4 regions of the Paenibacillus urinalis genome follow, and region 4 is predicted to be linked to each of the others. Evidence: riboswitches for the same ligand, from Rfam matches in the RefSeq annotation. Region 4 holds a riboswitch; each other region holds the start of a gene.

Region 1 (7,766 bases), 1.7 Mb from region 4:
TGTACGCCTATACACCGGAGCTGTATCCCCTTAAGGCGCGTTCTACAGGTGTCGGTCTTTCAGCCTCAATCGGTCGGGTCGGGGGGATCCTTGCACCGCTGCTCGTAGGACTATTGGTGCAAAAAGGGGTCGCTGTGGAATCCATCTTCGTATTGTTTTTCGTTACCGTGCTAATAGGAGCAGCGGCGGTTCTTATCCTTGGCCGAGAGACTAAAGGGCTTGAGCTCGAAGATTAGGACCATTGTCAGATATGACAAATTTGTAACCTGTGATATAGTGTAGTTCGTAGGTGAACGTTTGTGTTCCGCCTTTTCAAGTAATGAAGTCAGTCGTCCTTGATGATACAGACTAACATGAATGAAACTGGAGGATATCTGATCTTAATGAAGAAGAAAATAACAACTCTATTAATAACATGTGCCTGTGCACTTTCCGTGCTGGGCTCAGCGGCATCAGCAGATGCGGCGACACTGCGCCTTGGCAGTCAAAGTGCAGAGGTCGTGGAAGTACAAGAAAGACTGCATAGCAAAAATTATTTTACGGCTGGAATCAGCGGTTACTATGGTAACCATACGAAAGCTGCCGTCAAGTCATTCCAGCGAGCTTACGGATTAAGTGTGGATGGTGTTGTCGGTCCTAATACGAAGTCCAAGCTTGAGGCTGTTGCTCCAATCAATAACAAGGTGCTTCGGCATTTGGCAGGAATTATACAGGATGAGGCTGGCGGTGAATCCTTGACAGGTAAGATTGCGGTGGGTGCCGTTATTCTGAACCGGGTTCAGAGCAATGCTTTTCCGGACTCCATAACCAACGTCATATTCCAGAAGAATCAATTTACGCCGGCAATGGACGGTAAGCTCAGCAGTCCAACGGCTGCATCCTATGAGGCTGCCCGCAGGGCGCTGACGGGCTATGATCCCTCCAAGGGTGCTCTGTATTTCTATAACCCTAAGACAGCATCCTCGTCGTGGATTAAATCCCGGCCTGTGACGCAAACACTTGGGAATCATGTATTTACGAAATAGCGGATGGATCCAATTCGCTTCTGTATAAAATGCAACAGTTTACTGTAAAGATGGAGATTGTACTGTAATTGGAAAAAGAATGATCCGCTGAAGGATATCATTAGTACTCGATATTGGTAGCTTTCAGCGGATTAATCATAATATATCTGCACTGACATATAGGCAGTGACATCATCGCTATATGAGGCGATTTGTATCCAAATATATCTAAATATACACTTATCTATATTTATAGATACATTCAATTGAATGCAGAACTATGACAGGTGTTGCTTCGGCGACACATTCAAACACAACTGGAGGAATGACATCAATGAGAAAACTGACAAAACGACTAATGATCTGTGCTGCGCTTCTGGGAGCGTATGGAACGGTTGCTGCACCGGCAGGTGCAAGTGCTGCGGTAATGCAGCAGGGAATTCAGAGTGCTGATGTGCTGGACTTGCAGGAAAGACTAAGCAGTATCGGATTTATGAATGCAGGGTCAACAGGATATTACGGTAAGGCAACGGAGCAGGCCGTTCGCTCCTTCCAAAAGCAATTTGGACTCAAGATTGACGGAATCGCAGGGCCAGAGACGATCAGCGTGCTTAAGAAAAAAGCACCGATTAACCAAACCTCACTGAATCAACTAGCCAAGGCCATCCATGGCGAGGCCCGGGGAGAATCCTTTGAAGGTCAAGTAGCGGTCGGAGCAGTGATCTTAAACCGGGTTCAATCGGATGCATTCCCGGACTCCATCACAGAGGTCATTCTGCAGCCAAGACAGTTTACCGCCGTAGATGACGGCCAATACAATTTGGCTCCTGATGAGACTGCGATCAAGGCGGCAAAGAGTGCGCTCAATGGCTGGGATCCGTCAGGTGGAGCTCTGTACTACTATAACCCTGAGATCGCAACCTCCGAATGGAGCAAGGAACGTCCAGCGATCAAGCAGATCGGTAATCATCTGTTTACGAACTAATCCAATATCATATATAAAAAGAAGCTGCCACAAAATTACTGTGGCAGCTTCTTTGCTATAGGTATCAATACAGAGCATACATAATGAACCCCTTTGCAGGCAAGCAGCAAAGGGGTTTTAATTATATACATTTCATTTTATAGAACTCTTTTTGCACCGACGTATTTAGGACCCCAATAGGTATTGTCCAGGCTGTCGATTTTTACACCGGAGGAACTGGTCGCTGAAATAAAATTATTGTTTCCTACATAGATACCGACATGAGAGATCGAGCTTCCTGTTGTCTTGAAGAAGACCAGATCGCCTTGCTGCAGGTTTCCTTTGGATACAGATGAGCCTTGGTTATATTGGGTAGCTGCTGTACGCGGCAGGGATACTCCGTATTTATCGAATACATATTTAACCAGACCAGAGCAGTCGAACCCGCTTGTGGTTGAACCGCCGTAAACATAAGGAACGCCGATGTGATTCATCGCTTCATTTACAATGCTGGTGCCTTTGACATGGTCGTTTGGAATAAGTGCAGGGCTGTATGTTTTACCGGTTGTGCTAATCATGGCCAGCATAAGATCCTTTTTCCAAGTTACGTCATAGCCCATGGCTTCTGATACAAAACGAATGGGTACATATGTACGGTCATTTCGGATGAACACTTGCGTGCCAAGACTTACTTTGCTGCTATTGACCATCGCAGTCGTCTGGTTGGTTTGAATACGAATGGTTGTACCGCCCTTGGACAGCTTGACCACCGTTTCTTTTCCGCTCTTAAATACTTTAATCGTATAGTTCATTTCGTCAGCAAGCATGCGGACCGGCACTTGTGTACTGTAATTCTGATCCAGGAATGGCTCCGCATCTGGGAAATCGATCAGATTACTGTTCACTTGAATATTTACCGTATTGGTACTGGATGAGGATGCATCTGCTTGTCCATTACCCATGATTAACCCAGCTGCGAGCAGGGATGAGAACAACATATATTTACCAAACTTCTTCATTCTGAAAATTTCCTCCAATTGCCTCCGAGGTTAGTTGTCGGGTTCGAGTAGAAGGTACTCTAGCATTTCTTAACTGCTGCATTCACCCCAAATGTTGTAAATCGTCCCCCGTACTATTCTGATAGATTCGGCACACTTTTTTAATATGAATTAACTGTAATTAATATATAATAAATTAAGGTTAAAAAGTATCAAAAATGTTACCTTTGTTTTACTTTTTGTACACCAATTACTGGAATAAAACATAGAAAGAACCGGATTTTTTCGAATAATTTCCGCTAAGTCGGGTAATAAATTGTCATTGATTTGAAACAGGTATCCATTAAAGTAACAATATTGTAACTAAATAAATTGTTTTCGGGACCCATTTTATATCCATATATTGTAATAATTCCAAAAACGAAAATATATTAATAAATTGAGCACCAAAAAACCCTTCGTTAAAATCAACTAAGGGTTTGGTTTGAACTATTATTTATGCTGCATACACTGATTTCACTGATTTCCTGCCGCTGCATTGGAGTGGTTCTGTTTATATATATATACAATGCTAATTCTTTTTTCTGCGTCCTGTCAGAAGCAGCAGCAGGAACGACATAAGTACGATCGCAATCGTCCAGGCCCAGGCCATGACCGTATTCCCGCTGTCCACAGCAATGTATATGGCAGTAGGGACGGTTTGAGTTTTTCCTGGAATATTGCCTGCAAGCATCAGCGTTGCGCCGAACTCACCAAGCGCTCGTGCAAATCCGAGAATATAAGCAGAAATAACAGAAGGCCAGATGAGTGGAAGTGTAATATACCGGAATACCTGCCATTCATTCGCACCGATCGAGCGTCCGGAAGCTTCAAGCTCGGAATCAATGGACGTAAATCCGACCTTCATCGTCTGATACACCAGTGGAAACGAGACGACAACGGCGGCGATGACACAGGCTGTCCATGAGAATACGACAGGTGCGGCAAAGATGGCCTCAATCCATGCTCCGATCCAGCTATTTCTCCCCAGCAGGACGAGCAGCAGAAAGCCTACAACCGTGGGTGGAAGGACCATTGGCAGCATAAACGCTGTTTCTAGCAGCAGCTTTCCTTTGAACTTGCTCTTGGACATCCATCTTGCAGTAAGCCCGCCCATCACAATCGTGATAACACTGGACAATAGGGCAACCAGTAAGGATAAGCGCACAGGAGCCCAGAAGTCATGCCAGTCAAATGAAGCTGACATCATTCAGGCACCGAGAACCCGTATTTAGTAAATACAGCTTGGGCTTCAGAAGACTGTAAAAAGTCATAAACCGCTTTTGCCGCTTCGGGATGCGCACTGTCCAATACCACACCTACAGGGTATGTAATTGCTGTGTAGCTTGAGGGATCGACAGTGTGCACGATCTTCACTTTGCTGGAAGTAAGTGCATCTGTTTTGTATACAAATCCGGCATCGGCATTCCCGGTTTCGACATACTGTAATACTTGCCGCACATCCTTGGCCTGAACTATTTTGGGTTGGAGCTGTTCATATAAGCCAAGCGAAGTAAGCGCCTCTTGTGCATAGCTTCCTGCAGGTACACTTTCAGGTATGCCGAGGGCAACAATCTTGATATCTTCAGCAGTGAGATCCTGCTCAGAGGACATAGGCAGCTCGTTGCTGCTGGATGTAATCAGTACGATCTCGTTGGTTAACAGCGTAGTCGTATTTTCTGTATCCATGAGCCCCTTATCTATAAGGGCCTGCATATTTTTCTCAGCTGCTGACAAAAACAGATCAGCCGGTGCCCCTTGCTCAATCTGCTGCTGAAGAGAGCCGGAGCCGCCAAAGTTGAAGCTGAGCTTTATACCAGGATGAGCTGTCTCAAAGCGAGGCTGTAGTTCCTCCAGTACATCAGTTAAGCTTGCAGCCGCTGAGATCGTCAGCTCTGTGCGTTCAGATGAAGGAGTCGAGGATGCGCTGCTGTCCGAATTGTTATGGTCTGCTGAAGGGTTTGGTGAAGAAGCATTGGGTGATGCACAGGCAGATATGAATACCAGAGCTAGAAGGAAGAAAGAAATCATACTAAGCTTCGTTTGTTTTAACATAATCTCCATCCAATCGATATATTTGATTATAATTAGATATAATTAAATATATTATATTGGTTCTTTGAACAATTACAATACGAGGGTAAGAAAAGAGTATGGTACAATCAATAGCATTAATCATTTGTTATTGCATACCTGACAAGAGGGGTGGTAGATGTGACTGATATTTCCTATACAACCGAGGAAATCGCCCAGCTACTAAAAATATCAAAATTAACGGTGTACGATCTGATTAAGAAGGGGCAGCTTACAGCCTATCGTGTAGGTAAGCAGATGCGGGTCGACCACTCTGATCTTGAGGCGTACAAGCAGCGCTCCAAAGGGGTTGGTCAATATTCTAGTGAGGAGACAAGATCTTTAACTCCGGTGATCGATGCTCCTGCGAATCCACCAGCTGTTCAGGTGACGACTCAGGGAGTAAGGCAAGTGGTGATTACAGGACAAGATATGAGCCTCGATATTTTGGTGCGGCATATAGAGAAGCGCTCGCCTGGCATCAGGCCGCTTAGATCCTACGTAGGCAGCCTGGACAGCTTAATTTCCATGTATCAGGGACATTCCGATATTGTCAGCACCCATCTACTGGACGGAGATACCGGAGAATACAACATTCCTTATATTCGCAAATTGCTGATCGGCTGCTCTTATAAAGTTGTGAATTTGATGAGCAGACGAGCAGGACTATACGTTCAGCCTGGCAATCCTCATGAACTGCATGAGTGGAAGGATCTGGCCAAGCCGGGAATTCGTATGGTGAACCGGGAGCGGGGTGCAGGAGCACGGGTGCTGCTTGAGGAACAGCTTCGTATGCATGGGATCGCTGCCCGAGAGCTAATGGGCTATTATGACGAGGAATCCAATCATTTGGCTGTGGCCGGAAGGGTCGCTTCCAAACAGGCAGATGTCGGAGTAGGCATCGAGAAAGCGGCAACGATTGTGCAAGGGGTGGAATTCATTCCGCTGACGATAGAGAGATATGACCTTGTGTTAATAAACAAGCCCGAGAATGAAGTGCTTATCCGAACTGTTCTGGATATATTGCGTTCCGAGTCCTTTATCCGGGAGCTGGGTTCAATATCGGGATATAATCTATCCCGGACAGGGGAAGTGCTGTTTGAGGCTTGAAATCTGTGAATATATGTAAGAAGGAGCCGAACGCTTGTCGGCTCCTTCTTGCATGTTTGTAGTAACAATTAACGTGCTCCAATATTTGTACCGCTTGGTGTCCCGGCTCCGATCAAATCACTGCCTGAAGCCAGTTTCAAGAAATTGCCCAATACCGGATTTCCGTTTGCGTCACGAGCAACTGCGGGAACAAGAGACTGAAAATCTTCACTGCTGGCGAGCAGCCCCTTCGTATTGACGCTTTTTTTGTTTTTCCACCACACGTTGCTGGATGCTACGTCTGTTCCGCTCGTCTTATCGCTTGCTCCTCCGGCAAAGGATAAATTGTTTGTGAAGATATGCGTACCCTCATCAAATGCAAAATTACTCTGTCCGTTGCTCCAGGATGTATTGTTCTTGAAGTTAATGGAGCCGGGATTGCTGTTAAAAGTAAAGCCGTGCTTCTTGTTTTGGAAAGCAATGCTGTTAACCACCGTATGATTCACCCCGATATCCTCTCCACCCAGCTTAAATCCGTTGCCGTCACTGCTCGTAGTAGACGTTCCGTCCGAGGTTTGACCGTTCTTGTAGGCAATGCTGTTGCGAATCGTTACCGTCCCAATCGGGCCTGTATCATCCTTCGTATAGAGATCCCAGCCATCATCGACATTATAAGCCGCTATACATCCATCAAATACGTTGCCGGGGCCGACCGTAAGCTTAGCAGCAAAGCCGTCAGCATCTTCGCCATTATCAGGGTCGTAATTGTCATGTGAATATGAATTAATAACTTCATTATAAGCGGGCCATTCGCTGTATCCTGCAGTGGACGCATAGCGGCCAAGCTGAATTCCAGTATCTCGGTTATGATGCGCTTCTATATTTTCAATACGGTTATAGTTACCGGCTATATACAGTCCGTTATCACCTGCGCCTTTAATTTCCAAACCTTTCACAAGCCAGTAACTGCCAAACAGCTGCAAACCGCGATTGGTCGAGGCAAAGGATTGGGCTGAAAAGTCAAGGACAGGCTTCTCATTTCCGTAGGCAGCCAGTGTTTTTCTTGCCGTGGCAGAATTGCCGCTGTTATTTCGATCAATTGTAATGGTAGAGGGATAGCTGTAAGTACCGCCGCGCATATAAATTGTGTAGCCTGCTTCAATTTGCGTGAGTGCATGTTCAAGGGTTGTCGGACTTTGGAGTGTCCCGGGATTGCTTGCAGAACCGTTAGGAGCTACATATAAATTCCCGGCAGCTGTGAGAGCCTGTGTATTTTGAGGTCCAGCCTCGGCAATCATTACAGCAGAAGTACTCTCAGCAGATAAACTCGTTAGGGGAAGTAAGGGAAGGGCAAGAGACAGGCTGATTCCGGATACAAGCGTTCGGAAGGCGACAGACTTCCGTTTTGTTTTGTAGTCAAGCAGATTCAATTTCGTCACTACGATTCCTCCTAAAATTTGATATAGATTGGCACCCGTGGTTTGGTAACGGTTGCAATCTGAATCATACGTGATATGGAGGGGTACAGGAATAATCATCTTCACTGCTCATGAGGAATGGAGGTTATATCGGAGACGAGCGGCTCCATCGTTACAGAGC
Region 2 (7,766 bases), 1.3 Mb from region 4:
GGCAGCATTTGAGCATTATCTCACGGTCTAGGTTTAAACAAAAAAAATACGGCGTTACCAAAAACACTCTCCCTGATTCGAAAGGAATCCAGGTGAGTGTTTTTTTTGACGCTGCATGAGCTATGTGTACACTGGTGTTAACTAGCTCATGGGCGATCCAGAATCCTTGCATATTGCGGATACAGCTTGCGAATACACTCAGGGCATATATCATGGGTGAATTCGGCATGTGTATGCTTCTCAACAAAGCTCTCGACGGTATTCCATTCATCTTCTTCATCTCTAATACGCTTACATACCGCGCAGATCGGCAGCATTCCTCGCAGTGTACGTATTTGAGAAGAGGCGTCCTGAAGATGGTGCTCAAGGTGTTTCAGGTGTGTGATATCAATGTGTGTAACGATAAGTCCTTTGAAGTCGGATTGGAGAGAGGTTTCATATAGAGACGCTTCTAAACGAAGCCAAACATAACTGTTGTCTCGCAGTATCCTGACTTCGCATACATAACCTGCCATGTCGTTGTTTAGTACTTCCTTGAGGTGACTGATGATGTTGTTCATGCTGTGGGGACACGTTCCTGGAAATGAAGCCAGTATATTGAAGTAATTAGAACCCAGCCAATTGGTGCTGGTAATACATTCATAACGGGACAACTTCTCGGGAAGAGGGTGGTTATACGAGCGTATCGTTCCGTAAGCGTCAATAATGACAATGGTTGACTTGAAATCTTCGGACGAGGTCTTTATAAAGAAGGGTTCGGCTTCGGGCAATAGTAGTCTCTCCCTATACTTATATTGACATTTTTAATGGATCAGAGATGTAATATTGAGATGGAGTTTCTTCCAAAAAAAGGTTGATGTTATTATATACGTTCTTGCGTCATCTAACAATCATTAATCACTTACATGCGTCGTTCTTTTGCGACAGCATAAGGTGGAATTATGACGAAAAAAAGCACGCTGGCAGAGGAGGGAGCCAGGCGTGCTTTAGATAGGGAGAGGCTTGGGGGGGCCTGAAGAGGTGAGCTGGAGGGGCACTAGGCTTAAGCTCTTGTATGTTCAATACCGGGTTCGTGGAAGGGGAAGCCCGGTATGAGGGATTGCATTGACAGAATCGAGTTCTGGAAGGGCTGAAGGCTTGCGGTTCTGGCTCTGTTCCATTCTTCTTCGAGGTCGCTGTCCAGTAAGCTGGACAAGGCATTAAGATCGCAGGTCTCGATATTTAAGAGTCGTCTTGCGTGAATCAGGCACACATCCTTGGCGGCATGAAGATAACCGGAAGCTGCATCGTCGGCGGTAACCTCAAGCTGAGTATTGATCCAGGCGTGAACGACGGGGAGTGAGCCGACAGCATCATATCGGTGGATAAGAGCTTCGAAATGCTCAAAGTCCATCCATGGATGCAGCGCTTTAGATAGTTTAATGAGACGTTTTCCCATGGCTCTGGAGGATTCACGTTTATAAACAGGGGTTCGCTTGACGTGAAGCATCTTATCAATAAGGGCGATTCTCCACTCATCCTTCTGCTCTACTGCTGTGTAGATGGCCTTGATTGCCATACCTTCCAATTGCACAAGACTTGGATGCAGCTCACATCGCATGAATGTCTCCAGGTCGGTAGTTGTTTGGATTGTACCTTCCTCGATGTATGACTTGAGTCCGAAGGAATGAGAGAATCCTCCGACTTGAAGTGAGGAATCAAGCAGTTTTACATAATCAAGAAGCTTATTTCCTCTGTTCACCAGATTCGCCCCCTTATTGTGTTAAACATCGTGATAACCATCTTGGGTGGAATTATATGTTATGTATATGTCAATTTATTATCGAATATCGCTATGTTTGATATGTATTTTTACATAAATATCCTTACACTGTCAATGAAAAACTGATTAACAACATTAAAATGGATGAAAGTCTGATTTTAATGTAACTTATAATAACATATAGTTTACATATTGTTCTCCTTTGAAGGTCAATTAATAAAATTCAAAATAATTACTTTACTTATGATCAATAGGTGTGTATAATATATTTTGTTGGCACGAAAATGCTGAACAAGATGCGCGGTCGTGGTGGAATGGCAGACACGCTATCTTGAGGGGGTAGTGGGTGTATACCCGTGGAGGTTCGAGTCCTCTCGACCGCATCATACGAAAGAGCTTGAAGCAATTGCTTCAAGCTCTTTTTTTTCGCTCAATGTAGGTGAGGCGTCAACAGGGGTATCCTGCAAAATTCTCATTTTAACAGCTTGGCGATATCCGCTTCAATCTTGTCCGGTGTCGTTTGCGGACTGTATCTTTTTACAATATTTCCGTTCTGATCGATAAGAAACTTGGTGAAATTCCACTTAATCGCCTTCGAGCCAAGTATACCTGGTGCACTGTCCTTTAAGTGCTTGAACAGCGGATGTGCCTCATCTCCATTGACTTTAATCTTCTCAAACATCGGGAAGCTCACACCATAGTTCATTTGGCAGAACTCTGCGATTTCATCATTTGAGCCCGGTTCTTGTTCGGCAAATTGGTTGCTGGGGAAACCGAGAATTTCAAAGGATTGGTCATTGAATTTGTCATATAGCTCCTGCAGTCCTTTGTATTGAGGGGTTAGTCCGCACTTGCTCGCTGTATTTACGATCAAGAGTACTTTTCCTTTGTACTCCTCCATACTTAACTTCTGGCCTTTGAGTGTGTTCACTTGGTATTGATAAATCGACATGCCTTCATCCATCCCTTCTATTGAAACTTATATACTCTTGATTGAAGCAGCTAAAGGTATTATGAAATTGATTCGTATTGATAACAATTTAATTTTAAACAATATATGGAGAAAGTCAAACAAAGCTTCTGTAAAGAGTGGATCTACTGTCGAAGGCAAATTTGGTCATTTGAAATAAGCGAGAAAACGAGATAAACTGAGAACAGATAAGCTGAATGCACAGAGGGGAATATTTTATTCTTATTCTATCCCAAAACAGCGCTAAATCGTCGTAATGAGCCCCTGAAGGAGCTTTACATCGATTTTCAACGGGTGTATGATTCATATCGTAAATCTTGAGCAACCGAAAACCTTATATTTGAGTAATTTCTCATTGCTATAAGTCGCTTAATTTCTGCCTAATATGGCGGAGAGCGGGGGAACCACAGTAAGGCAGCGTGCTTGATTCGGTGTGAGAGCCGAATGATACACGATGCATGGGGTGAATTCTGATCCGAAGATTCATATGAAATGTCATATGGAATCATGAGGAACAGATAGGACGACTCTCACCGTCCGAATCCGACAGCTAACCTCGTAAGCTGTACAGAGTTACACTAGAGATGTGGAAGATATGCAATACGCTTCCTTCACTTCCTTATCGTGAACATTCTTTAGTTATCTTCTGTGCTAACGTTTGAGAGAGGAATGATAAATCTTGTGAGCGATCAGCCACAGAGGTTTAATCCTCTGTGGTTTTATTTATGCGCTGAATTTTTGTTGATCCAAAAAGCGGGGGACCCAGATGTGGATGCATTGATCCATGGGGTGAATTTCATGGCTATTGTCATGAATAGGGCAATCTCTCTTGTCCGAATCCGACAGCTAACCTCGTAAGCGTAACAAAGGGAGAGGCAGCAAGCCGAGTAGTGCCTATGTAACAGGTCATGTTTTGCCATGTTCTGAGATATAGGTGGGAGAGCACCGGGCATGCCTTTGATCGTCGGTGTTCTTTTTTTGTTGTCTTTTTCTATAACAGGGAGGAAATGATTGTAATGAGTGATGAAGTTATTTTAGTTACGGCACCAAATGAAGCGGCCAGAAATTTTATTCGATTATTAATGTACAAGAAGCTTTCTTTTGCTGTACTGACGAACAGTGCACAGGAAGAGAAGCAGGTCAAACGGCTTGGAGTAGAGCACATTATACGTATGGATACGGCGTTTACAAGTAAATGGCTGCTGCCTAATGCGGCGGTAGGACGTATTTTTATTTTTGAGAACAGCTTGAATCTGACCTGCCGGTTTTTGCAAATATGCAGACCCTGGACACGTAAGCCGATTACCATTATTACACAGCTGAATCATCCTCGCGGAGTATACCGCGGTATGGGCGCAGACCACGTTATTTTTACAATCAAGGGCGAAGTAGGATTTCTGTTAAATGGAGAACGGGCTGCTGTTAATTAATTGATCTGCACGCACACAGCGATAGAAGCAGGAGACTGCGGCTAATGGCTAGTGTAGGTGCTTACTATACAGTTTGCGTAATTAGATGCAGGATTGATATACTGGAGTTAAAGGAAACATAGCATGTGAGACTCGTGATATAAGCATGGGTCTCTTTTTCTATATTTACAGATGGAAAGGTAGAGAATGGCATTATGGGGAAGTTTGATCATGTGAAATGGCTCTTTTTTGATATAGGAGATACACTCGTAAATGAATGGGTTCCCGTTGATCACATTATCGGCCAATTTGTGAGAGAAGCAAATGGACTCGGGTATAACATTACAATGGAGGACGTACGCAGCAAATTTATTCAGAGCTATTCCAATTACATCGCTTCTCCCATGCAGTACGCGATTTCGGAGCTTGTGCCTTCGGAGGAGGACAGAGCGTATATCAAGACTAGGCTTAAGTTTCAAAAGGAGCTCGAAGAGCCGTATGCCGAAGCTCGGACTGTTCTTGAGCAGCTGGGTGAGCGCTACAGAATCGGTATCGTGGCTAATCAAAGTCCGGGTACGGAAGAGCGTCTGGTGAAATATGGACTTCGTTCATTTGTGGATGTTATCGCTTGTTCTGCTGAACAAGGCATGTCCAAACCGGATGTGCGCTTATACCAATATGCGCTGAAAACAGCCGGAGCGGAGCCCTCGGAGTCCATTATGATCGGAGATCGTATTGATAATGACATTATCCCAGCCAAATCGCTTGGAATGCTTACGATTCGAATTATGCAGGGGTACGGGCGTTATCAGCCTTCCACTGGTGCTCAGGATACGCCGGACTATACAGTGAATGATCTAAATGCACTGACGGCACTGCTGCTATAAACATAATATCAGACCCTGATTATTACAGATGAAATGGCTGTGGTGTAGGAACTGCACTCCAATCGTTAGGACAAACTAACAGCTGGGGTGCAGTTTTTCTGCATTCAAGCGGCTGGATTATGAATGAGTCAGGCGGTTTATTCTAAAATAGGCAGGACTTCTTCCCACACCGCGTCAAGGATAGACTGTATACGATCTTCCTCACTGTTAACAGCAATCACGGCTCTCCGGTCCGGTATGATCACGAGCAGCTGGCCGTGTGCGCCATCCCCTCGATATGCTCCGTGAGAACACATCCAAAACTGACAGCCATAGCCGAGCGACCAGTCTCCTTCACCGACAGAATCAATATGCCTGCGAGTCGCAAATTGAATCCATTCTGCAGGCACCAGTTGTCTGCCCTCATAAGCCCCCTCATCCAGCAGCATTTGGCCGAATCTGCTTAATTCTTCGGTACTGATCACGAGACCTGCGCATCCGAGTGTGACTCCGAGAGGCGAGGTTTCCCATTCTACGTGATGAATACCCAGAGGCTCAAACAAACGGGAATTCAAATAGTGGTGGACCGTCTCACCGACGGCTGCTTGAATCAACGCCGAGATCATGAAGGTATCGCCGCTGCTGTAGGTAAACTGCTTGCCGGGAGGGCGGTCCAGCGGCAGGGACAAATAGTATTTTGCCCAGTCCTTCTCCGTCAGTGACTGTCGCTCCGGCAGCCAGAGTGGTGGAGCGTCATGCCCTGAAGACATCCGTAACAAATCATAAAGGGTAAGCTCATCAGGAGAGGGAAGCTGTGGATCCTGAGAGCGATAAGTGGTGTTATAGTTGAAAAATTCACCGAGCTTCGTATCCAGTGTGAGCTTTCCTTCCTCAATGGCAAGACCAGCAGCCATGCAAGTAAATGATTTGCTGATAGAATGCTGCTGACGACGTATGTCCTGATCCCAGTTCCATTCTCCAACCAGCCCGCCATCCTGCAGCACACGAATCGAAAAGACGTTTAAGTCTTGTGCTCTAATCTTCTTCTCAAAGCCGTTCAACGTACTTATCATAGGTTCCTCCATTCCTGCCCCGCCAGCAGTTATCTGACACAGGTTTCAGTGCAAGTCATAGCTTCGAAACGTTTAGAACGGTGAATCATTTTCCTAAATTAGCTTAAGTCCAGTACTCTGAATTTCGTGAAATATGGTATTACAGGCTCATTTGAAAGTCAATATCTGGAGCAGTGCTTTTTAGAATCAGCAAAAAAACCATGTAAACTGCATTGACAATCTTCTGGAGAAGAGCTTATGATAGTTATAGAAACGATTCGAAGCAAGCGCTTCCAAATGACTGTATTATCGAATAAACAGAGGAATAACCGTAGAATAGTGTAGTGAAACGATTCGAATATTGAATCAGAAAGGGGGTTTTTATGGCCTATATAGCAATAGAGACAGGTTCGCCGACGCTCCGTATGACGACAAGCATCCATGTGATCTCTCCCACAGAATACGGGGAACGACCGAAGTACACGCTTTATTTGCTGCATGGTGCAGGAGATAATGCGAGCACATGGCATCGTATGACCACAATTGAGACGTATGCGCAGAAATATGGGTGCACAGTCATTATGCCGGAGGCCAATCGAAGCTACTACACCGATATGGCGCATGGCCTCGAATATTTTTATTACATCACCGAGGAGCTGCCCAGGACTTGTGCCAATCTCATCCACATGAACGAGGATCCCGAACGGACTTATGTCGCTGGATTGTCGATGGGAGGATACGGAGCACTCAAATGCGCACTGACTTATCCAGAGCGTTACCGTAAAGTCGTTTCATTTTCAGGGGTGACGGATATCGAGCAGAGGCTGCACAGAAGTGATATGACTACTGACTTGATCAAGGAGATGCAAGGGGTATTCGGCACAAATCTAGAGGTACAGCCACATGAGGATTTGTATGCGCTTGCCCGGGCAAGGTCTGACGAAGGGGCCCGTCTTCCATCCATACTTTGCTGCTGCGGGAGTGAGGATCCTTTTGTAGACATGAATCGTGAATTCGCCGCTTATATGCATCATTCACTTTATAAATTCAAGTATGTAGAGAGCCCGGGAGCGCATGACTGGTCTTTCTGGGAGAGACATTTGAGCACTGCTTTTGAATTTCTTTGTGAGGAAGCTTAAGAAGATTAGATTTATGAAGAGTGAGGAGATGCAAATTGAAACCAGCTGCTCTAGGATCTGGCCAAAAAGTAAAGCCGAATCCAACCCGAAGCCGAAGACTTTTCGCGGAAATCTGGAAACACCGTATGACGTATACCCTGCTCATCCCAGGGTTAATCTGGCTTATCCTGTTTGCTTATCTGCCGATGGGCGGATTATCGCTCGCGTTCAAGGAATATAAAGCGAACCTGGGCATATGGGGAAGTCCTTGGGTCGGATTTGAGAATTTTAAATATGTGTTCAGAGATCCTACCTTTATTGATGCGGTATGGCGAACGTTATATATCAACATTTTGAAGCTGATTGTCCAGTTCCCGTTTCCGATATTGCTTGCACTGATGCTGAATGAGCTTCGGATGCGAAGAACGAAAAAAATATTCCAGACCGTATTTACGTTTCCGCACTTCCTGTCCTGGATTATCGTCTCGGGGATTGTCATCAATGTCCTCGCTTACGATGGACTGGTGAACAGTGCGCTTGCATTAGTCGGCCTGCCAACAATTAATTTCCTCGGTTCAGAGGATACCTT
Region 3 (7,766 bases), 340 kb from region 4:
AAGCAGCGGCTGAATCAGCAGGCTGATTGCAATCAGCTTAATCTCTTTGCCTTCCAGCTTCTTGCCGAGAAATTCCGGAGTGCGTCCCACCATCAGACCGGATAAAAAGACAGCAATGAGTGCGTACATGAGCACATTCAGGAAGCCGGCTCCCATACCGCCGAACACCGTGTTCAGCATCATATTAGCCAAAGTGACAAGACCGCCAAGCGGTGTCAGCGTATCATGCATCGTGTTAACTGCTCCTGTCTCGGAAGCGGTCGTTACGACCGAATACAGAGATGACAAGGCCACACCGAAGCGGGCTTCCTTCCCCTCCATACTGCCGCCTTCCTGCTGAACTCCTACAGCCTCCATCGCAGGGTTACCGTTCGTTTCAGCACCAAGTGATACCCCCATCAGCACGAGAAACATGATCGCCATCGAGACGAACAGGACACGCCCTTGCTTCTTGTTCCCCACCATCTTGCCATATGCGAAGGGCAGGGAGACCGGGAACAGAAGCATCAGCACCATCTGCAGCAGGTTCGTGAATCCATTAGGATTCTCAAACGGATGAGCCGAGTTTACTCCGAAAAATCCACCGCCGTTATTCCCCACCTGTTTAATGGACAGGAAGGAACCTACTGGACCTCTCGCAATTTCCTGAACACCACCCTCAAGCGTCGTTACGGCTGCTGTTGCTTTTAACGTCTGTGGAACACCAGCAGCAATAAACAGAATAGCGGAGACAATAGCGACAGGAAGCAATACCCTTGTTATACTTCGCACGACATCTACGAAGAAGTTACCGAGCGGCTTGCCTGTAAGTCCTCTAATAAATGCGATCGCCACCGCAAAGGCCGAGGCCGGAGCAGTAAACATCATGAACACAATGGCGATCATCTGTGATAAATAGCTGAGACCAGATTCCCCGCTGTAATGCTGCAGATTCGTATTGGTCATGAAGCTAATCGACGTATTAAAAGCAAGCGTCGGCTCCATACCTGCTACACCGCTTGGATTCAGCGGCAGATGGGCCTGTATCCGAAAGATCAGATAGACGAGTACAATCATGACCGTGTTACTGATGACAAAGGAAGCTGCGTACTGCTTCCAGGTTTGATTCGTCTCCTTGATGCCGCTGACAGCATAGAGGGGTCTCTCTATCCATTTGAACCACGGATCGATCCGGGTTGGTTCATAACGGAATGCACTTGCAATATATAGACCTGCAGGGCGAGCCAGCAGGAGCACGACCGCGAGGGTCACACAGATGGATATAACGGTTAACATATCGACTTATCAGCCTCCTGTTAGTGAATGTCGTTTATTCATTGTTAAATGAATCTAGTTCTTTGTTCTGTCTCAAAATTTCTCTGGGTTAAGCAGTGCGTAGACCAAATAAATGAATACAGCAGCTGCAATAGCAAGCAGCACCCACATCATTTTTGTTCACTCCCTTCCGAGGTGATTAAGTCTGAGCCTTTGATAACTCCGATTGAAATAAGCGTCAACAAGCTGATCAATACGATCATGATAAAATCCAGCATTGGTTTAGCACCTCCCGATTCCGGTTTAGAGTAAGAAAGAGCAGTCGCTGCCGCGGCTGTAGATGACATGTGTTGCACCAAGCCCTCTGTAGATGAGCCGCGGCTTGCTTCGCTCTGTAATGACATAGATTGGCTTACAGGTCCATGACCGGCAGACTTGGATGTACTTACAGCACACGGGCAGACTCTCCTCGAACAGAAATACGTGACCTACGTGGAAATCAGGGGGCTCAGGTGCCTGTTCGAAAGAATCCACTTGAATGACCGGTTCCACATAGAGCCTTTGCATTTCTTTACGCTCATGCTCAGAGCTGACCAAGATGGCAAACGGCAAACCCTTCATGAGCAGGGTCTTTATAAAGGATCTGCCCGGCTTACCCCCAGCTGCAACAATTATGACGTCATCGTCATCAACGGACATTTGTGCATTCCCCTCCTGTTTCTCCCTTCATCCGGCAATAAAAAGAAGCCGAGCAAGAGAAATCTCTCTCGCGCAGCTTCTTATTCGTAGGCAGGCGGGAACAAGCCGCTGCCACTTAAGAGCTCGGATATAAGAAAGTCTCTCTAGATACGCTGACGAGGTTAGCTGTCGGATTCGGGCGTGAGAGTCGCCCTACCTGTACTAAGCACATATGGTGTGCTCTTCAGGATTCACCCCTCGAAGCCTGCATAGCAAACCTCACTGGTTCCCCCGCTCCTTTTCATTCATCAAAGGATTAAGCGGTATGAAATTGTATGGCGAAAGCTTTTATGCCAAGAATCATAATCCTGACCGAATGTGCTGTAAAGAAAGTCCGCTCCTCATATAAGACGAATTTCGAATCATTGACTTCGCATAGCGGATTGTTATCTTTATTTTCCTCTTCGTTCCTCTCTCTAACTCCACTTTCCTTGCTTTTTGCGCAAGAAGCTGACAACGATAGATATAGGTCCGATCGGTCGAGATTGGCCCTTAATTAACCGCTTACTTTCATCCATTTCGTCCGATTTGCTGAAAAACCGGTTTTTTTAGAACAAGGATCATTTTACTCGTCTGTGACATTTGCTATATGATGATCAACATAATAATGAGGATGATTAATGGAGGATGAATACTCGTGGCACTCGCCTATATGGGGAATAATTCAGTACCTGCTTATACAACGGATGCGATCAGCTCGATGGAAATCATACGCTATGATTCACGCCGGCTTCCTTATTTGACAGAGGAGAAATATCATTACTGCGGATTGTTTAAAATAACCTGCGGGACAGCACACGGCTTTGCTGAATTTGAGCTGCCACAGGAGAGTGCTCCCGGGGATCTGATTCCATGGATCTCTGTGTTTGCCATCCTGAAGGAGCTGACCGTGGAGCAGGCCAAGCTCTGCGTTGCAGATCATGAACAGGAATGGGGAATGGAACGAACCCGAATAGCCGAGGAAGCACTCGCAGATCTGCAAATGATGCAGGACGCGGATGAAGAGCTGCATCCTGTTATCAGTTCCAGACTGCTCGTTCGTTCTTTTTTGATGGAGTATGGGCTGACGTATTATTCCTTCTAAGTTCCTGGTCGTCAAGATTTACTCCAATACTAAACGTAAAAAGGACACGCTTCTGCGTGTCCTTAAATTTGACTTGTAAATCTGTGTGCAGACGCCTTACCGGCGGCTCCTTGCCAATACGCTGTATTACAATGCGTCAATAATGTCGCCGGCAATAATGCCTCCCGGATGATGCCGCTTGTATGCAGCACGTTCTCCGGAGAGTCCATGCAGATATACACCGTATGCTGCTGCCTGCTCAGCGCTCCATCCCTGAGCCAATAGACCCGCTATAATGCCGGTCAGCACGTCCCCTGCACCGCCGGTTCCCATACCGGGATGTCCGGTCAGGTTAATATAGGTGCTGCCTGAAGGAGCAGCAATGACCGTGCGCGAGCCCTTGAGTACAAGGATAACGCCCGTCTTCTCTGCATATGCCGCCGCATGGGTGATCCGGTCTCGCTGGACGTCCTTCGTGGATATCCCCATCAAACGAGCCATCTCCCCCGGATGCGGCGTCAGAATGAGCGGTGCAGTCCGGTTCATCCCCAAGAAGAAATCTTCCCCTCCTGCTGCGACCATATTGAGTGCATCAGCATCAAGTACAATAGGTACATCACATGCTTCAACAATGCGGCGAAGCCACCCTGTATCTCCTTCAAAGCGCCCAAGTCCCGGCCCGATGGCCAGCACATCCTTGCCCTCCGCGAGCTGTATAACTCGCTCTGCTGACTCTTCCGTCCACAGCCCGTCATTTCCGCTCACCGCATCGGCGAGCATCAGCTCAGGCACCTTGCCGATGACATGCGGCATCAGCTCGTAAGGCAGCGCCCAAGTGGCAAGACCGCAGCCTGACCGGAGCGATGCACGTGCACTCAGAAGCCCGGCCCCGCTCATGGCAAGTGTCCCGGCAGTAAGCAGCACATGTCCATAGGTTCCCTTATGCCCTTCGCCTGATCTTCGGAGCGCCAGATCCATTCCAAGCGTCCCTTCCAGCACTTCTTCTGTAAGGACTTGTACAGATATGCCCTGATCCGCTGCGAGCTTAGGAGGGATTCCAATGGATCGCACTTTGACGCGGCCTGCTGCCTCTGCACCGGGATACTGAGTCAATCCGCGTTTTAACAACCCGAAGCACACCGTCATCTCTGCCCGGATATGAGGCTCATAGAGCTCTCCCGTATCTGCATTTAAACCGCTTGGAATATCAGCGGAGACAATAGGGAGCCCGCTCTCATTAGCCTCACGGATCAAGGCTGCATAAGCCTTGCGCGGCGCACCGTTGCTTCCAGTACCCAGCAGCGCATCTACAATACCGGTAATGCCATGAAATGACAGCGGCTCCTTCTCGCTATATACGACTGCCGGAATCCTATATGCCGTTGCCGCGTCTCTTTGAAGTGCAGCATCCTGCTCCAGTGCTGAAGGCGGAACAGCATAAACAATCGTTACTTTGATACCCGCCTCTTGCAAATGCCGGGCACACACGAGCCCATCTCCGCCGTTATTTCCTTTTCCAATGAGTATAAACCAATGTTCCTGGCTTCGGTCTTTGATGCGTAATGTCTCCTCGGCACGAATCGTACCTCTCACACCACGCCACTCCTCAAATGCCCTGCGATTGTTATTCTCATCTTCCTGCAGCGGGTCCCGCGGTGTTCCTCGTTCTATTCGCCCATTCTGCTCTTCACGGCACAGCTTCACCACTTCTTCGGCGAGCGCCTTGCCTGCATTCTCCATCAGGCTTGCCGAAGGAACGCCGATCTTCTCAATTACGATGTGATCAAGCTCACGCATCTGCTTCGCGGTTACAACATACATCTTGTCCAGCCCCTCCTATCAAAAAGAGCGAGAGATAGATCCCTCGCTCGCTAAGATGAATTCTCTTCTAATAAGCCACGGTAAATCGGGACCCGCTGAAATACGGATCATCCGCTTCATCCACCATAGCCGCTGCATAATCTTCGACCGATATACGGCTCTGCCCTGCTTCATCCAGGATCAGACGATCTGTGCCAATTCGGAAATTGCCTGTACGGCGTCCAGGTTCGATCGTTGCTGCCGGACTCAAATAAGTCCAGTCCAAGTCGGACTCCTCGTAAATATGAAATGCATCCCGATGTGCGAGCGCCAGCGGTCTAACCTCTTCCGGGAATTCCGGAGTCTCCATCAGCGGAACTCCGCTATCGGTCAGCAGACTGCCTGCTCCTCCAACGACGAGCAGACGCTGGACTCCACTGTTTCGAATGCCCTCTACGAGGGAACGTGCCGCCTCGACCAGCTCTTCCTCCTTACCGAATTCAGGACCGTATGCGCTAATGACCACATCATGTCCCTTTACGGCTTCAGCAACCGATTCAGGCTTAAGAATGTCACCCTCAACAACGGTGAGTCCCTCTCGCTTCTCGTTAAATTTAAACCGATTCCGCACAATGGCAGTTACCGTCATTTTTCTGCCCAATGCTTCCTCCAAGATCGCTTGTCCAATCGTTCCTGTTGCTCCAAATAAAGCTATATTCATATTATTCAGTCCTCATTTCTGTTCTATGCTAGCGTAAGCTTACTTTATATTAATCAGGTATGCTCTCTATTAAAACGTCAATTGTTTACAACTCAAGCTCCGTAGCTTAGTTATGCTTCTCTCATTCAAAAAAGATACGTCATAATAATGTTAGAGACAATCCCCTGCTCACCTTACATTATTCGATATTCACAAGAAAAGCCACCTTGCCCGGCTGGAGCGAGATGGCTTCCTGCTATTCATTTGTATTATAAGTTCGATCATGTCAGCGCCTTGGGAATCGTATCTCCCGGGTTCAGCAGTGGAACATTGCCGGATATCGTTTCCGGATACTTAATGCCAGAGCCCGTATTCAGGACGATCACCTTCTCGTTGTCCTGAATCCATCCGTTAGCCCGAAGTATTCGTGCGGCAGCAAAAGCAGCGGCGCCTTCCGGACAAATGAACGATCCTTCCAACCGGGCTGACAAACGCTGTTCAGACAAAATTTCCTCTTCTGTCACAGCGATGGCAGCTCCATCCGTCTCATATATGGCGTCAAGTACAAGAAAATCTCCGATCGCTTTGGGCACATTAATACCAAAGGCAATCGTCTGCGAGTCGGACCAAAATTCCGATTCAGACGCATTCTGCTCCCATGCTTTTACAATCGGGGCACAGCCTGCAGCCTGTACAGCAACCAGCTTCGGCAGACGACCGGTTACAAAGCCCAGCTCTTGAAGCTCTAGCAGACCTTTATAGATCCCGATCAAGCCGACACCGCCGCCTGTCGGATACAGAATAACGTCCGGCATCTGCCAGCCCAGCTGTTCTGCAATCTCCAGTCCCATCGTCTTCTTACCCTCAATTCGATAAGGCTCCTTCAGCGTGGATGCATCGTAGATCCCCTCTGACCGGACCTTATCTGCAACAATCTTCCCTGCATCACTGATTAGTCCGTTCACGAGGTACAAATCCGCACCTGCGGCAATACATTCATTGCGCGTAATCAGCGGCGCGTCAACAGGCATTACAATCGTTGCCTGTATACCTGCACGAGCTGCATATAAGGACCAGGCTGCGCCCGCATTCCCGTTCGTCGGCATCGCAAATTTGGATACGCCAAGTTCTTTGGCTTTGGATATACCGACAGCAGCGCCGCGTGACTTGAATGATCCGCTCGGCGTCAAGCCTTCATCCTTCATATACAGCTGAGGAATCGCCATATCCATTCCGAGACTTGGCATACGAAGCAGCGGTGTCATCCCTTCGCCCAGAGTGATCACATGCTCCGGTTCCCTCACAGGAAGCAGTTCATGATATCTCCACAGGTTCATCTCCCTGCCTTGTATGGCTTCAGGATTCCATTCCTTCTTAAGACTATCCAGATCGTATCGGGCGTTTAACGGAGATCCGCAAGTGCACAGCTGTTGAACGCCTGTTGTATGATAAATCAGTCCGCACTTTGGACATTCCAAATGACTCAAATAGCTGTACTGTCCCATATGAACATACATCTCCTCACTTTATAACGACCTAAGTGATGTGAAAAAGATTGATGCTATGACTGTAAATAAGAGTTCACCCTTCTGTTTCAGAGTGAGGACCCAGCGATATCTTAATGCAGCAAAATGCTGCCATGACCCAAAAAATGGCCTCCTTATTCCTTCTGAACCATCTCAGAATACCAGGGGCCATTTGCAAGCATTCGCATCTAAATGTATATCTATCATCTTTTCATAGTGAAACTTATTTGTCAATTCGACCAATTGATTATTTTCCAATAATTTCTATTTTTGTTTCCAATGCATGCCTTGAGATTCCGGCGCTGAATGCGTAAAGCCATACTGCTCATATAACCGATCAGCCGGGATATCTGCCAGAAGTGACACGAGGCCCTTCGCAGGGACATGATTATCGAGGTATTTTCGAATCTCTCCCATAAGGGTCTTTCCATATCCTTCGCCCTGGTAATCGGGATGAACAGCAATATCCGTCACAAAAAACTGTAAGCCTCCATCACCGACAACTCTGCCCATGCCGATGAGCTTGCCCTCTTCCATTAGACTGACTGCGAACAACGTGTTCGGCAGCCCTTTCTGAGCTCCGTCAAGACTCATCAAGGACAGCCCTGCAGCTATGCGAAGGTCCAAATAGTCCTGCGGCGAAGGAATTTGATATGTAATTTCCATGTCTATAGTCACCCCGTAT
Region 4 (7,766 bases):
CCCACAAATTAGGGATAACCAGCTCGCTCAGCGGAGTGCCTTCGCTTGCCCTCGGCACCTCCCCTGTGAGCGTGTTTGAAATGGCCTCAGCATACAGTGTGCTTGCCAATGAAGGACAGCGAAATGCACCGATTGCCGTGCTAAAGATTACGGATGCGGCTGATCGAATCGTGTATAAAGTTCCGGAGCAGGCACCCGAACAGGTCGTTGACCCGGCCTCAGCGTATGTGATAACCAACCTGATGGAGAGTGTATTTGATACGGGGGGCACAGCTCACCGGGTTGCGGGCAAGCTCGCAAGGCCTGTCGCGGGCAAGACAGGGACCACGAGCTCCGATGCCTGGATGGTGGGATATACACCTGAACTCGCGACCGCTGTGTGGGTTGGCTACGATGAAGGAAAAGAGATTACAACAACGGAGAGCCGCAGGGCTGCTCCGATCTTCGCCGAATACACAGAGAAGGCGCTTGAGAATGTGCCTCCAAAAGTATTTCCTGTGCCTGAAGGCGTGACCAGTGTTTATGTCGATCCAACAACTGGCAAGCTTGCCGGCAATTATTGTGAGAATCGCAGGCTCGAAGTATTCCTTCGCGGTACAGAGCCGGCCGAATATTGTACCGAGCATTATGCTGAGCCGGAACAAGACTCGACGGAGCAGGATATTGAGAGAGAACGAGATGATACTTGGTGGGATCACTTTAAGAATTGGTGGACCAAATAAGCCTGAAACCTGGGTTATACGCACGTGCTTGGCTGACTCCGTGCCCTGGGCAACGACATGATTAAACAGCAAAGAACCGCAGAGCTGAACTTCAGCCCTGCGGTTCTTTTAGATTTGAACAAAACTATCAGCTCTCCAGCGCTTGCTTCAATTCTTCTGGAGAAGCATTCCACCAGTCCTCATTATGAGCTATAAGCAGCTTCTTCAATGCTGCTTTCTCTTCTGCCCCTAGCTCATCCAGCATGATCCGGCGCTTCATTGCATAATCCATCTTGTTCACATGATCGGCGAGAATCTTCCAGCCCCGTCTCGCTTCCGTATCAATCCACATTTCGCATGCAGTGGCTCCTGCATACAGCTGTCCTTCCGGAGTACGGTCCACTGCCACCCATACGAGCCACACCTGGCGGCCGTTTGGCACATCTGCCTTATCCGCAGAGAATTTAATCCCCCGTTCCACTTTGCTCTTCGCATGCATGGCGCCAATATCGATCTTAGCCTCTCCAGCATCAATAATGACAGGAGATAAGTTGTTCAGATCAATGGATCCTGCACCGAATCCTTTATGCTTGCTCTTGCTGCTTACAATATTCAAGGCAATTTGTTTCTTGCCGCTTTGACCGTTTTGTTCCATTGATTATGGCCTCCAAAAGTTGATACCAATATTTTAACTAATATTTGTCCCGTTGCAAACATATACATGCCTTAGATGCTTGTCAACGGGAGGTATATAATGTATGACCCCAGTTCGCGCGAAAGTTATTCTATCTTCTATTATTGCTGTCTGTGTCCTTGGCGGCACACTGCTGCTCAGTCTAAGCGGCTCCCCGGATGCTCTACCTGCTCTCGCACCAAATACGGCCAAGCCTGGGGCTAATCCAGCACCTGCACCGGTACAGGAAAGCGTTCAAACTCCTCGAGCTGAAGTGCTGAGCGACCGCATTGTCGAATATCACATTGACGTGCAGCTGACCGAAGAGAACACCTTAAAAGGTACCTCCATCATGACCTGGACACATCCGGGAACCAAAACCGTAAATGAATTATATTTTCATCTATATCCCAATGCTTTCTCCTCTGATCAGACAACCTTTATGAAGGAGTCCGGCGGAAAGCTTCGAGGTGATGTTATGCCGAAGGACGGCCATGGCTCCATGAAGCTTACCGAGATCAAAACGACAGAAGGATTGTCGCTATTGCATCGAATTCAGTATGTCCAGCCGGACGATGGCAATATGAACGACCGCAGTCTTGTGAAGGTTCGTCTGCCCAAGCCTGTCAAAGGGGGCGAAAGCATTACATTGAACATAGCCTTTGAAGTCGAGCTGCCTAAAATTTTTGCCCGGATGGGTACAGCAGATGAATTTGTCATGGCAGGTCAGTGGTTTCCTAAAATAAGTGTCTACGAGCCTGCAGGCAGACGTAATCGGACAACCGAGGGATGGAACCTTCACCAATATCACGGGAACTCAGAATTCTATTCCGACTTCGGAATTTACAGTGTACGGATAAAAGTACCTGAGGATTATATCGTCGCTGCAACCGGATTCCCGACCAAGCCTTATACGAAGCAGGATGGCCAGAGGATTTACCAGTTCTATGCTGATGATGTCCATGATTTTGCCTGGGCGGCTTCACCGAATTTTATCGTAGCTGAGGAACCGTTCTCCTCGCCGAATGTTCCGGGAGTGCGCATCAAGCTGTATCTTGATCCGGCTCATGCCGATCTGAAGGATCGCTATTTTTACGCAGCTAAGTCTGCGCTCACCAATTATAGTGAATGGTACGGAAGGTACCCTTACTCTACCCTATCCATCGTTGTTCCTCCTATTGAAGCGAACGGTGCGGGAGGAATGGAGTATCCGACACTGATTACTGCCTTTGGCGCAGATGACACCTCCCCCGGTTATGAGCTGGAGAGAACCGTCATTCACGAGATTGGCCATCAATACTTCTATGGCATGATCGCGAGCAATGAATTTGAAGAAGCTTGGCTCGATGAAGCATTCACCTCCTATGCAGAAGACCGCCTAATGGAGCAGGAATATGGACTCACTCCCAACCTCCCGCTGCAATCTGCGTCGATGAGCTCGCCGGCATCACTTACGCAGGAGGCATGGAAGTATGACTCTCATAATCACTATGCAGAGAATGTATACACAAGAGGTAAACTCGTCCTCCTCGGTATAGAACAGCAGGTGGGGACCAAGAAGATGGATCAGATTATGGCTACCTATGCAGCCAAGTATCGATTCAAGCATCCGACGACTGCTCAATTCCAAAAGGTTGTAGAGCAGGTTACCCGCAGATCGTGGGACACTTATTTTGATCAATATATTTACGGCAGCCAAATGGCTGATTTCTCCGTGGATTCCATCGCCATCAAGGAACAGGGAACGCCTGAAGAGCCAAGCTATATTTCCTCGATCCGAGTGGCTAAGAATGCAGGAGATTACTCCGAGATTCCTATCGTCTTTACGTTTGAAGATGGACATATGATCCGCAAGGTATGGGACGGTAAAGGTGGAGAAATCATCTACAACCTGACTTACAAGTCTCCGCTGGAGTGGGCAATGGTTGATCCCGAGTACTCCATCACACTTGAGAACAAGCATATGAACAACTACTTAAAAGCTGAAGGAGATGAAGTGTTGGAGACCCGGTTTAATATCAGTATTACCAAAGTGTTGGAGCTCTTGCTCGGAAGTCTGTCATGGTGAGGTGTATAGTTGATGAAATTTTATCTCTCCGAAGGTTTTAAATTGGTGAAGCGTCATTTTCTAATCGTTATATTCTTGTTTCTGTACCAGCTGCTATGGGGTGTGCTTCTGTACAAGATTGTATCCTCTGCGGTCATTCCCTTGCTTATGCGCTATCCGGATCCCCCTCCTCATGAGCTCAGCCAGATCTTGTTCTGGTTAGAGGGGCAGATCAGCTTGAGCACCAGCTCCACAGTCCATGAATATGTATGGCTGCTTGTCCTCATGTTTATTTTAAGGATGCTCATTACTCCACTGATTCGGGCGGGTCTGTTTCACAGCCTTCATGAAGACGCAAGCACCAAAAGCTTCTCCTTTTTTCGAGGGACACTTAAGCACTGGAAAAAGACATCTCTACTCTATCTCGTTGAGATCATCTTGCTGCTGCTGCCTGCCTACTGGATCCTTCCAAAGGTGCTCCCCATTCTCATGAATGCCGTCTACAACCAGAATCTTCTTCTGCAGGCGGCTCCTTACGTCATCTTATGGATCGTTTATGCCTACATCATCAAGCAGCTGCTCCTATATGTCCAGTTTGGACTGACAGGTAGTCGAAGCAGCCTTGGCGCCGTATGGATCTGCCTCCGTCATGCACTTCCTGTCACTGGAGTTGCCCTGACACTTAGTACGCTTGCTATTCTGCTGTTCAGTGCTTTCACGGCCGTATCTCTCATATGGACAGGACTATTAGCCCTCATTCTCCAGCAGTCTTACCATCTCGTTCGATCACTGATCAATGTATGGAAGATTAGTTCGCAATTCAGCATTTGGCGATCCAACAGCGAAGAGGCCTGAATTTATTGTCTCAAATAATATCGCTCCAGCGCGAATATAACGCTTTCATAGTAGAAATTAAGTCCGACTGCTTAACGTCAAAATAGTTTACAAGTCTCGCTCTTTTCCTAGAGTGAGGCTTGTTTTTTGTAATATTTTATCAAAAAACGATTGCCAAATTTACACAATCTCTGTTACAATAGGCCCAGAACTTCTAGTAACAACTTTGTAATAATTGTTGTAACTTTTACTAACTAACTAAGTACATAGTCTTACAAGAGTGAGCGACTTTCACAGGTGCACATCATTAGAACAGCCAAATTCCTGGCATCTGGGAAGCGGGGGAACCACTTTTATGGGTGAATTGATCTCGCAACGTAAGTGATCATAGGGGAACCTTCTACCGAATCCTTAAGCTAACCTCGCAGGCATTGGAAGGGGATTATTTTTTCTTGAAAAAGTCACTAACTGCTGCAGCACTGAGTCTTGCTATTGCATTCTCCATCGGAACAGGAAGTGCATTCGCCGATTCCAAAATGGACAAGGTCATTGATAACGCTAAGGGAACCGAATATAAATATGGCGGTACGACTTTAAACGGATTTGATTGCTCTGGTTTTACCATGTATGTATTTGATAAACTCGGCATCGATCTGCCTCATCAATCTGGTTCTCAATACAAAATGGGCAAGTCTGTATCCCGTTCTGAGATGAGACCTGGCGACCTTGTATTTTTTAACACAAGCGGAAATGGTGTATCCCATGTCGGCATCTTCGTAGGTGACGGTAAATTTGCACATGCTTCCTCCTCCAAAGGAGTTATTATCAGCAAGCTGGACGAGAGCTACTATGAAAAACGTTACGTTGGTGCAAAACGTATCATGAGTACGGAAGAATACGAAACTGCTGCATTAGATTAAGCAACATTGTGCTGGAACGAACTTTATAGCCCGAAGATTAGATTACTAAATAGTAATCCATCTTCGGGCTTTTTATATTATATTAGGGAGGACTATTTGATGAGGAATCAAAGGAGACGATGACATGACGCAGAAAGGCACGACCTTTCATGCCCTTTCTATGAGTGAAGAGCATGCAGCTGAGATCTGCACTTGGCAGTACGAACCTCCTTATAACATATATGGCTGGCTGCCCTGGGAGCAAATGAAGGCACTTGAGATTGAATTCGGCGACCCTAAGCTCCGAGGCACACAATATTTATCCATTGTAAATGATACCGGTGAGCTATACGGGTTCGCACAATTATTTCCTCTAGCCGGTGTGACCCGGCTTGGTCTCGGTCTGAGACCTGATCTGTGCGGGCAGGGGCTCGGAGCCCCCTTCGTAAGCTCCATTGTACAAGAAGCTGCTGCCCGGCAGCCGCAGAATGAGATTGATCTTGAAGTTCTCACCTGGAATAAAAGAGCGATCCGCACTTATGAGAAAGCGGGATTTGCTATTCATGATACCTATGAGCGTCTTACGCCAGAGGGTCCTAAGCTGTTCTTCTGTATGGTGTATACCGGAACAAAGCTCAAATAGACATGATTGTCTCTCCTAACTTTTGTTTAAATATTTACCATAAAATACTATGAAGCAGGTTCATGATCCTTTATAATAAATGAAGGATTGTACATAGTAGGAGGACACAACGAATGAAGAAATGGATCATGAGTGGGTTATTTTTCTTCGCTTGCGCTTTTGCCCTCGTGTTAATGTTTACGGTTCCAGGAAGAGAACATGTGGCTGAAGAGGAACAGCCTCCGGCAATGCCTGAGGTAACACTAGACGCTGCTGCTGCTGAGGAGAAGGCGAAGGCAAGCTGTATTACTTGTCACGGTAATCAACTGGAAGGCGGTATGGGGCCGTCATTGCAAACCATTGGTGCAGAACATGATGCCAATAAGCTGTACCAGATTATTAGTGAAGGCACAAGCGGCGGGATGCCGGCGTTTGAAGGTCAACTCACGGAAGAAGAGATTGCCAACCTTGCTTTGTGGCTGGCCGAGAAGAAGTAGAATCGTATAACTTAAATAAAACACGCCTGCAAGAGTCTGTATCTGTCGTCAGAACATACTCCTGCAGGCGTGTTTTGTTAATTCCTATTGCAGCTTAATTTTGCATCATTCTATCGTAAGCTTCATTATATTGTTGTGCTTCTTTAATATCGATCGCTGTTATTCCTCCATCATCCCATGAAGTGAGCCGCAGTGTGACCACTTTATGATCGATGGTGATAAAAGGGTGATGATTGAATGCCTCGGATATTAATCCGACTTCATCAACAAAGGCAATCCCCTTCATGAAGCTGGTAAACGTGAATTTACGGACAATCCAGCGCCCCTCTTCGTATTCCCAGCCCTCAAGTTTATCTAGATGAGCTTCTACTTCCTCTTGTGTAAAGACCATCGCTTCAATCTAACCTCCTTGATAAGACGTACTTACATTCAGCAGACCCGGTGCCTCACGTAAATACAGGCACTGCATTAAATGCAGTAAAAGAATGCTAAGCATATCAGCAAGCTTAGGTGCAATTCTATCTCTATATTTACTGATATCTTACAATAAGGAACCGTTTGCTATCTGGTAAACGGCTTATCGTGTTCCATCTTATCATGTAAGCGATCCTAATTCCAGCGCCCCATTAGCCCTAAATCAGGGCTACGAAATCCAGTTCATCCTCGCCTATTAATATATTCAGACGATGATTTTCCTTGTCATGAATCACGACTCCACTTCCCACCGTAATCATGGATTCGCCTCCCAGGGCGTAGAACAAATCTTCTGCAAGCGCTTCATCCACCTCGCGCCGGTCTGCAGCTCCAAGCCGCTCCCAGTCCTCTTCTTCCATCTCGAAGAACGTATATCGATCTGGAATTTTTCCAATGGCCTTAATCAAATCTTCTAATATGTCACTATACTCGCGTCCATGTTTTACGCCCATACGTGTGTTCACTCCATTTTTAGTATCGTGTTTCTATTATACCGGAAAATTAACCCTTCACAAAAATGAATAACGTGTCGATAAATATTATAAATCAAAGGGATATCTTGAAAGGATTCAGATTAAATCTCATGGATGAGGTGTATGATGGAAATTTCAACAATTATTGGACTGATACTAGGGTTAGTGTCCCTAGTTGTAGGTATGATCTTTAAGGGTGCACCACTTATTAATTTGGTGAACAACCCTGCAGCTTACCTGATTATTTTTGGTGGTACGGCGGCTACCATTTTTATGGCATTCCCCATGTCAGAGGTCAAAAAAATACCCAAGCTGTTTAAGATTGTCTTCATGAAGCAGAAGATGATTGATAAGGTATCACTGATCAGCATGTTCTCCGAGTGGGCATCCATTACGCGTCGCGAAGGACTCCTCGCACTCGAGGCAAAAGTAGACGAAATCGACGATAACTTCCTGCGCAGCGGGATGCGTATGATTATAGACGGCAATGATCAGGAATTTGTCAGTGACGTCTTGATGGAGGACATCCACGCGACAGAGGAACGA

What was found. A riboswitch is a leader RNA that binds a small molecule or an ion and turns the genes downstream of it on or off. The one in region 4 is predicted to bind cyclic di-AMP.
Region 1: another riboswitch for cyclic di-AMP. It lies ahead of PUW25_RS17810 (C40 family peptidase); the one in region 4 lies ahead of PUW25_RS00490 (C40 family peptidase).
Region 2: another riboswitch for cyclic di-AMP. It lies ahead of PUW25_RS06050 (hypothetical protein); the one in region 4 lies ahead of PUW25_RS00490 (C40 family peptidase).
Region 3: another riboswitch for cyclic di-AMP. It lies ahead of PUW25_RS02065 (hypothetical protein); the one in region 4 lies ahead of PUW25_RS00490 (C40 family peptidase).

The regions. Positions count from the first base shown of each region.
Region 1 covers NZ_CP118108.1:3,845,060-3,852,825, reverse strand. The annotation lists gene PUW25_RS17825 (MFS transporter) at 1-236, shown strand, start outside; gene PUW25_RS17820 (cell wall hydrolase) at 384-1,025, shown strand; gene PUW25_RS17815 (cell wall hydrolase) at 1,339-1,989, shown strand; gene PUW25_RS17810 (C40 family peptidase) at 2,127-2,987, opposite strand; cyclic di-AMP (ydaO/yuaA leader) riboswitch at 2,992-3,130, opposite strand; gene modB (molybdate ABC transporter permease subunit) at 3,538-4,215, opposite strand; gene modA (molybdate ABC transporter substrate-binding protein) at 4,212-5,060, opposite strand; gene PUW25_RS17795 (substrate-binding domain-containing protein) at 5,220-6,188, shown strand; gene PUW25_RS17790 (right-handed parallel beta-helix repeat-containing protein) at 6,257-7,465, opposite strand.
Region 2 covers NZ_CP118108.1:1,352,015-1,359,780, forward strand. The annotation lists gene urtE (urea ABC transporter ATP-binding subunit UrtE) at 1-31, shown strand, start outside; gene PUW25_RS06030 (nitrogen regulation protein NR(II)) at 147-770, opposite strand; gene PUW25_RS06035 (urease accessory protein UreF) at 1,043-1,741, opposite strand; tRNA gene PUW25_RS06040 (tRNA-Leu) at 2,063-2,145, shown strand; gene PUW25_RS06045 (glutathione peroxidase) at 2,235-2,714, opposite strand; cyclic di-AMP (ydaO/yuaA leader) riboswitch at 3,089-3,312, shown strand; cyclic di-AMP (ydaO/yuaA leader) riboswitch at 3,451-3,608, shown strand; gene PUW25_RS06050 (hypothetical protein) at 3,749-4,162, shown strand; gene PUW25_RS06055 (HAD family hydrolase) at 4,357-5,028, shown strand; gene PUW25_RS06060 (serine hydrolase domain-containing protein) at 5,166-6,080, opposite strand; gene PUW25_RS06065 (alpha/beta hydrolase) at 6,443-7,198, shown strand; gene PUW25_RS06070 (ABC transporter permease) at 7,234-7,766, shown strand, end outside.
Region 3 covers NZ_CP118108.1:438,696-446,461, reverse strand. The annotation lists gene kdpA (potassium-transporting ATPase subunit KdpA) at 1-1,275, opposite strand, end outside; gene kdpF (K(+)-transporting ATPase subunit F) at 1,348-1,425, opposite strand; gene PUW25_RS02065 (hypothetical protein) at 1,558-1,953, opposite strand; cyclic di-AMP (ydaO/yuaA leader) riboswitch at 2,088-2,265, opposite strand; gene PUW25_RS02060 (hypothetical protein) at 2,630-3,076, shown strand; gene PUW25_RS02055 (NAD(P)H-hydrate dehydratase) at 3,203-4,876, opposite strand; gene PUW25_RS02050 (NAD(P)-dependent oxidoreductase) at 4,944-5,576, opposite strand; gene PUW25_RS02045 (threonine synthase) at 5,837-7,060, opposite strand; gene PUW25_RS02040 (GNAT family N-acetyltransferase) at 7,346-7,747, opposite strand.
Region 4 covers NZ_CP118108.1:101,297-109,062, reverse strand. The annotation lists gene PUW25_RS00510 (transglycosylase domain-containing protein) at 1-722, shown strand, start outside; gene PUW25_RS00505 (YwhD family protein) at 850-1,356, opposite strand; gene PUW25_RS00500 (M1 family metallopeptidase) at 1,460-3,442, shown strand; gene PUW25_RS00495 (hypothetical protein) at 3,455-4,276, shown strand; cyclic di-AMP (ydaO/yuaA leader) riboswitch at 4,560-4,701, shown strand; gene PUW25_RS00490 (C40 family peptidase) at 4,708-5,175, shown strand; gene PUW25_RS00485 (GNAT family N-acetyltransferase) at 5,300-5,797, shown strand; gene PUW25_RS00480 (c-type cytochrome) at 5,911-6,273, shown strand; gene PUW25_RS00475 (4a-hydroxytetrahydrobiopterin dehydratase) at 6,368-6,664, opposite strand; gene PUW25_RS00470 (hypothetical protein) at 6,906-7,199, opposite strand; gene motA (flagellar motor stator protein MotA) at 7,347-7,766, shown strand, end outside.